DNA from 3 places in the Cellulomonas sp. NS3 genome. Region 1 is predicted to be linked to each of the others. Evidence: riboswitches for the same ligand, from Rfam matches in the RefSeq annotation. Region 1 holds a riboswitch; each other region holds the start of a gene.
What was found. A riboswitch is a leader RNA that binds a small molecule or an ion and turns the genes downstream of it on or off. The one in region 1 is predicted to bind cyclic di-GMP.

Region 1 (2,258 bases):
GGATGTCTGTCAGGTCGAGGCCTCGCACGTGCGCGACGCCGTGCTCGCGGTACGACGGGAAGACGTAGTCCTGCGGGCGCAGCGCGCGGCCGGAGCCGATCTGCGCGGCCTCCTGGCCGAGGCACTGGGCCCACAGGCCGAGCTCGCCCTGGCGCTGCAGCGCGGTCGCCTCGGAGTCGAACCGCCGCACGAGCACCATGTCGCGGTACATGCCGCGCAGGTCGTCGGGCCTGACGTGCGCGACGAGGGGGTCGTAGGTCGCGTCGTGGACGCGCGCCCCGGTGGGGGTCAGCAGCTGGACGAGTCCGTCATCCGTCAGAGGGCCGTTCGGGCTCACGCGGTGACTCCTTCGTGCGGGGCGAGACGGGGGCACGAGCGCTGGTCGTAGCAACCTACGTCAGCGTAGGCTACGTAACCGTAGGTTGGCGGGGAACCCCTCGACAACCGTCGCCGTGCCGGTTTGTCGGTATCCCACACCCCGGGGTGCCGGTCCGCACAGCGAAGAGGCGGGCACGTGCCACCGGTGATCCGGAGCGCGCGCCCGCCTCTTGTGCGTCCACCCGCGGCTGGCGCCCGTCGGCCGCGGGTGCGTGCCGCCGTCCCGGACCCGACGCGACCCGACACGTCCCGCCGTGCGCCGTCGATCTCACCCGCGCGAGACGTGCGTCTCCCCCACGCGCGCTCACGACGCGCCCGCACGCGCCGATGACACAGACGCAGGCCCCCGCGCACCCCACCCGGCGCGCGGGCACGGACGACAAAGGCAAACCCGTCGCGAGGCGGAGACGCAAAGCCATGGGACCCCCGCGGTCAGCCAGGCCACCGAACCACGGAGCACACGTGCACATCAGCCCAGCCGGCTCGCCGGCACGTCGCCCGCGCACGCCCCGGCACCGGCCGGCGGACCGCGTCACCCTCCCGTCGAGCGGCGGGACACCGGCCCGGCGCGGGCTGCGCGCGCTCACGACCCTCGCGCTGACGACGGCCCTCGTCGCGACGGCCCTGACCTCGGCCCCCGCGGCGGAGCGCACGGACGGCCGCGGCACCGTCTCCGCAGCACCCTCGGCCGGGACGACGTCCGCGCCCGCCGGACCCGTCGACGCACGGGGCACGACGACGGTCGGCGGGCAGGTGCCGGCTGCGGTCGACGGGGCGCTCGACGGGGGCGTGCTGCCCGGCGAGCCGGCCGACGCCGCACGGCTGCTCCGCACGGTGACGCCGGCGCCGGCGGCGGCGACGACCGGGACGTCGGCAGGTGCGGTGCTCAGCTCCGCGCCGCGCGTCCCGACCTCGCCCGCGCCCGCGGCGCTGACCGCCGCCGCCGGCGCGACGGCGCCCTCCGCCAGCAGCGCTCCCGCACCTCGCATCGCGGACCTCGTGCGCGAGGCCGTCCGACCGGTCGGCGGCCCCGACCCGTCGCTCGTCTCGCTCGAGGGTCGCACCCGGGTGAGCCCGCGGACCGCCGACCTGCGCCGGGCCATCCCGCCGACGAGCTCCGTCCGGCGCCCGACGCCCACCCCGAAGCCGGTCCTCCCCGTCCGACCGACGCCGACGCCGTCAGTCACCCCCACCCCGACGCCGTCCGCCACCCCGACCCCGACGGTGAGGCCGGCCACACCCACCCCGTCGGCCACACCTACCCCGTCGGCCGCACCCAGCCCGACGGCCACGCCCAAGCCCTCCGCCACGGCCACCGCCACGCCGACGCCCACGCCGAAGCCCTCCACCACCGCCTCGCCGTCGGCCATCTCCTCCCCTACGGCCACCCCCACGCCGTCGGTCACGCCCACGCCGTCGGCCACACCCACCCCCACGGCCAACCCGACGCCGGCGTCCTCCGTGACGCCCAGGCCGACGACCACCCCTACGCCGACGCCCTCCGCGACGCCCACTCCGTCGACGACCCCGAAGCCCACGGCGAGCCCCACGACCACGGCGACGCCGACGCCGACGGCCAGCCCGAGCCCCTCCGCCAACCCGAGCCCGACGGCGAGCCCGACACCGAGCCCGACCGTCTCGACGAGCCCGGCACCGAGCCCGACCCCCACCCCCACACCCACGCCGTCGGCCCCGTCCCCCACGCCCACGCCGACCCCCACGGCCAGCCCCACCCCCACGGCCACACCGACCCCCACCCCCACACCCACGCCGTCGGTCCCGTCCCCCACGCCCACGCCGTCCCCCACCGCGAGCGTCACGCCCCCGCCGACGCCGACCACACCCCCGGTCCTCACCGCCTCGCAGCAGCTCACGCCCGC
Region 2 (2,258 bases), 2.2 Mb from region 1:
CCTGACGGCTCGAGGTTCGTCTTCCCCAACGACCTCGTCCCGCAGACAGGAGTGCACCACGGCCTCGCGGCGTGCTGGTGACAGCATGCATGATCCGGCTGGTCGGACGCCAGCGAATCCGGCTTCGCCACCCGGACGTGCACCGGTCCGGCGTGCGGACCGTCCAGGTTCGCCCCGATACGTCGGGATCAGGACCCGGACGGGCGACGGACGGCGCCGGACCGGAACGGGTGTCCGGGGCGGCGTCCGCGTCAGAGCTGGTCGCGGATCGCGCGCATCGCCTTCTTGCGGACCGACCGCTCGAGCCGGTCGAGGTACAGGTAGCCGTCGAGGTGGTCCACCTCGTGCTGGAGGCACCGCGCCATGAGCTCGGTGCCCTCGACGACGACCTCGCGGCCGTCGAGGTCCTCGCCGACGACCCGGGCGTACCAGGCGCGCTTCGTCGGGTACCAGAGGCCGGGCACCGAGAGGCAGCCCTCGTCCCCGTCCTGGTAGTCCTCGGACAGCTCGACGATGCGCGGGTTGAGCACGTAGCCGATCTCGTCGTCGATGTTCCACGAGAAGGCGCGGAGCCCGACGCCGATCTGGTTGGCGGCGAGGCCGGCCCGACCCTCGTGGTCGACGGTCTCGAGCAGGTCCGTCACGAGGGAGCGCACCCGGTCGTCGACGGTCGTGATCGGGTCGCAGGGGGTGCGCAGGACCGGGTCGCCGACCGTGCGGATCTCTCTCATCGCCATGCCCACGATTGTTTCATGCGGGGCTGTCCTGCTCGGGCACTCCGGCGGTCGGGGGTGTGAACCGCGCGGGCCGGACGCGCCTCCGAGCCGCCGCCCTCGCGCCCGCGCGGCTCCGCCGCCCACCGCACCCCTGCGGCGCACCAAGGACGGGACTGCATTCGAGTGACCCAGGTCACGTGAATTGGACGCGTGCACGACGAAAGGCCCGGGAACATTTCCCCGGGCCTTTCGGCGAGAAGCTGCGCGTGACGCGCGGGTGGTCGCTCAGGCGTCGGAACGCTGCTGCGGGACGCCCGTGAGGAGCTGGCGGACCTCGTTCTCGTGGAAGCGGCGGTGCCCACCGAGCGTCCGGACGGCCGAGAGCTTGCCGGCCTGCGCCCAGCGCGTGACGGTCTTCGGGTCGACGCGGAACATCGCTGCGACCTCACCCGGGGTGAGCAGAGCGCCCGGCATCGAGGCGGACTCGGAACGGTTGGGGGTGGTGATGGCCATGATGACAACTCTCCTGTCGTTCGGTAGCTCGGCTGACCCCTGAGGCCCCGTGGCTTTGCGTCCCCACCTTGCGGCGGGTTTGCCGTTTCTCGCTGACGTCCTCAACTATGCATGAACCCGGACAACTTCGCAACAACCCCCCGAGGGTGAAACGAACCGCCCAGGGGGCCGATCGGGTGAATCGATGCGCTTCGACGCTGCACATAACACGCTTCACCGGGGCGCGCATCCTGACCGCCGCCGGACCTGCGGATGGGCCGGAGCAGACGCCCCCATGACGATCTCTCGCCCTCCCGCCGGATTGGTCCTACCCTTGACCCAACGCCCAGGCGCGAGCGGGGCGGGTCGCCAGGTGACCACGGCGGGTGACGGGCGCCTCATCTTGTGCGGGTGAGGCGCCCGAACGCCGTCCTCCTCCGTCGCCGAACGTGACCGAGACGCGTGTCACCCCGTGCCCCAGGGCCCTCACCGTCGCGGCGGACCGTGGAGTCCGCACCCGGGTGCCGCGGCGGCGTCGGCACCCGTGCCCCGCACGGGCCCTGACCTGCGGCTCTCCCCTCAAGAAGCCGCCGCTCGTGCCGATGCTCCCTCCGGAGAGCCCCCACGTGGCTCGCAGCCGGAGGAGTCACGTGCCGCACACCTGGACCGTCCTCGCGCTCGCGCGCCACATCGGCGGGTTCTACCACGGTGAGCTGCTCGCCGGGCTGGTGCAGGAGGTGACCGCGCAGGGCGGTCGCGTCGTCGTGGCCCAGACCGCACCCGAGAAGCCCGAGCTCGACGAGACCGTCGTCGGCGAGACCGCGCTCTCGGTCGCGTGGGACGAGGCCGACGCGGTCGTCACGATCGCCCTCAGCGCGAGCGCGGCCTTCCTCGAGCGGATGCTCGAGCTCGGCAAGCCCGTCGTGCTCACGAGCCAGCGGGTCGACGGCGTCGAGGCGCCCGTCGCGCTGCCGGACAACCACGGCGGCATCCACGCGGCCGTGGAGCACCTGCGCGCGCACGGGCACACCCGCATCGGGTTCGTCGGGG
Region 3 (2,258 bases), 1.4 Mb from region 1:
GCGTGTCGAGCCGGAAGACGTTGTTCGTGACGGCGAGACCCACGATGGCCGGGCGGCTGCCGTACGCCACGTTGACGGTGCACCCACCGCCGCCGATCCGGTTGTCGCGGATGGTCACGTCGGACACCGCGGCGCGGTCCTGCGTCGTCTGGACGGCGGAGGAGTACGCACCCTCGATGTTGTTGCGCACGATCCGGATGTTCGAGCCGCCCTGGATCTGCACGCTGTCGGCGTGGCTCGGGCCGCCCTTCTGGTTCGGGTCCTGCGCGTAGAACAGGTTGGCGTGGAGCCACGAGCTCTCGACGAGCACGTTCGAGCCGGTGATGTGGACCGAGTCGATGACGTTGGCGATCTCGGTGCGGCGGACCGTGAAGTTGTGGCCGATGATCCCGTTGATCCACGGCGAGGCCTCGGTCGCGACCAGCTCGCTGTCCTCGACCGTGAAGGGGTGCGCCCCGAGATCGTTGGTGATGAGGCCGAAGCTGCCGGTGATCGGGCGGCCGCGGACGATCGAGCGCTTGATCGTGACGTTCGGCGCCTTGACCTTGATGAACCCGCGGACGTCGACCGCGTCGACGACGGCGCCCGGCGTGGTGACGACCAGGTCACCGGTGACGACCTTGAGGACCGTGCCGGCCGGCACGCCCGTCGTGTCGGGACCGGCGTTGCTGAGGACCGGGATGTCGAGCGCGGTCGGCGCGACGCCGACGGCCGACGCGGGGACGGTCGCGGCGAGCGTCGCGGCGACGCTCAGGCCGGCGACGAGGGCGAGCGAGCGGGCCCGGCGGCGGGACGTGCGGCGGTCGTCACGACCGGCCGTGGCGTCGATGGGCGCGCGGAAGCTACGGACTGCATTGAGCACTGGATTCTCCGTCGTTCGGCAGCCTGGCGAACCTCGTGGGTCCCATGGCTTTGCGTCACTGCCTCGCGGCAGCTTTGCCTTTTCGTGGACAGGAGGACCGTATGCGGTCGCGACCGCGTGCGACAAGAGTCACAGCGCACGGCAGGCGGGTGAAAGATCGCCGACCGGGCGGCGGCGCTCCGGTGTCGGTGATATCGGCCCGTGCGGATCGGGGCGATCGTGCAGGTCACGGGCGTGAGAATGCGCAAGAAGGCGTTGTTTTCGACAAGTTTCGGAACGGCTCCACGCCGCGGTCGCGAGGAGTCCGGAACATCCGTTTGCGGTCGATATCGACAGCGCCGTCGCATTCACGGACGGGTGCACCCGGAGGGGTGGTGCGGGCGCTCGTCCGCCGGTGCCCCTGCAGGGCCCTCAGCGGAGCCCGAGGGCGTCGAGCCACGCCTGGGCGAGCAGGCCGTGCCCGGCGGGGGTGGGGTGCACGCCGTCGTACGCCCACGCGGCCGGCGTGGTGCGGACGGAGGCTGCGGCGAACAGGCCGTCGGCCGGCACGAGCGTCGCGCGGAACTCCGCGGCGAGCCGGCGGACGACCCCGATGCGCGGGTCGAGGTCCTCGCGCCAGCCGTGCTGCGCCTCCTCGACGGGCACGACGAACGGCTCGACGAGCACCAGACGTGCGCCGAGGCGGTCGCGCGCGGAGTCGAGCATCGCGCGGTAGTCCTCCTCGTACGCGTCGACCGACGTGGAGCGACCCGCGTCGTAGCGGCGCCACGTGTCGTTGATGCCGACGAGCACCGAGATCACCGTCGGCTCGAGCGCGAGGGCGTCGGCCTCCCAGCGGTCCCGCAGCTGGCGCGCGGTGTCCCCGCCGACCCCGCGGTTGAGGAACGTCAGGCCCAGGTCGGGCCGCCGCGCGCCGGCGAGCGCGGCGACGAGCATCGCGTACCCGTGCCCGAGGCTCGCCGGGTCGCGGCGGTCGCGGCCCCCGTCGGTGATGGAGTCGCCGGTCAAGAGGATGCGGTCGCCCGCCTCGAGAAGCGTCATGCCCGGAGTGCAGCACAGGCGCCCGGGACGGACAAGCCGGTCGGGCGCCGTCGACGAGGCCGGTCAGGCGGCGACCACGAGCGAGACCGCGAGCGCCGCCATCACGACCGCGACGAGGGCGTCGAGGACCTGCCACGCGCGCGGCCGCGCGAACAGCGGGGCGAGCCGGCCCGCCCCGAAGCCGAGCGTGACGAACCAGCCGATGCTCGCGGCGACCGCCCCGGCGGCGAAGGCCCACGGCCGGTCCTGCTGGTGCGCGACCGAGCCGAGCAGCACCACGGTGTCGAGGTACACGTGCGGGTTGAGGAACGTCAGGGCGGCGCACGTGAGCAGCACGCGGGCGCGTCCGCCCGGG

Region 2: it holds a riboswitch for cyclic di-GMP, as region 1 does, so the genes downstream of both, NXY84_RS13565 (BldC family transcriptional regulator) here and NXY84_RS01770 (PKD domain-containing protein) in region 1, are expected to answer to the same signal.
Region 3: it holds a riboswitch for cyclic di-GMP, as region 1 does, so the genes downstream of both, NXY84_RS08265 (hypothetical protein) here and NXY84_RS01770 (PKD domain-containing protein) in region 1, are expected to answer to the same signal.

The regions. Positions count from the first base shown of each region.
Region 1 covers NZ_CP103289.1:372,891-375,148, reverse strand. Annotated here, with positions in the region: gene pdhA (pyruvate dehydrogenase (acetyl-transferring) E1 component subunit alpha) at 1-337, opposite strand, end outside; cyclic di-GMP riboswitch class I at 753-827, shown strand; gene NXY84_RS01770 (PKD domain-containing protein) at 841-2,258, shown strand, end outside.
Region 2 covers NZ_CP103289.1:2,959,449-2,961,706, forward strand. Annotated here, with positions in the region: gene def (peptide deformylase) at 252-737, opposite strand; gene NXY84_RS13565 (BldC family transcriptional regulator) at 1,002-1,190, opposite strand; cyclic di-GMP riboswitch class I at 1,249-1,323, opposite strand; gene NXY84_RS13570 (EAL domain-containing protein) at 1,859-2,258, shown strand, end outside.
Region 3 covers NZ_CP103289.1:1,796,828-1,799,085, forward strand. Annotated here, with positions in the region: gene NXY84_RS08265 (hypothetical protein) at 1-862, opposite strand, end outside; cyclic di-GMP riboswitch class I at 877-951, opposite strand; gene NXY84_RS08270 (SGNH/GDSL hydrolase family protein) at 1,274-1,903, opposite strand; gene NXY84_RS08275 (LysE/ArgO family amino acid transporter) at 1,967-2,258, opposite strand, start outside.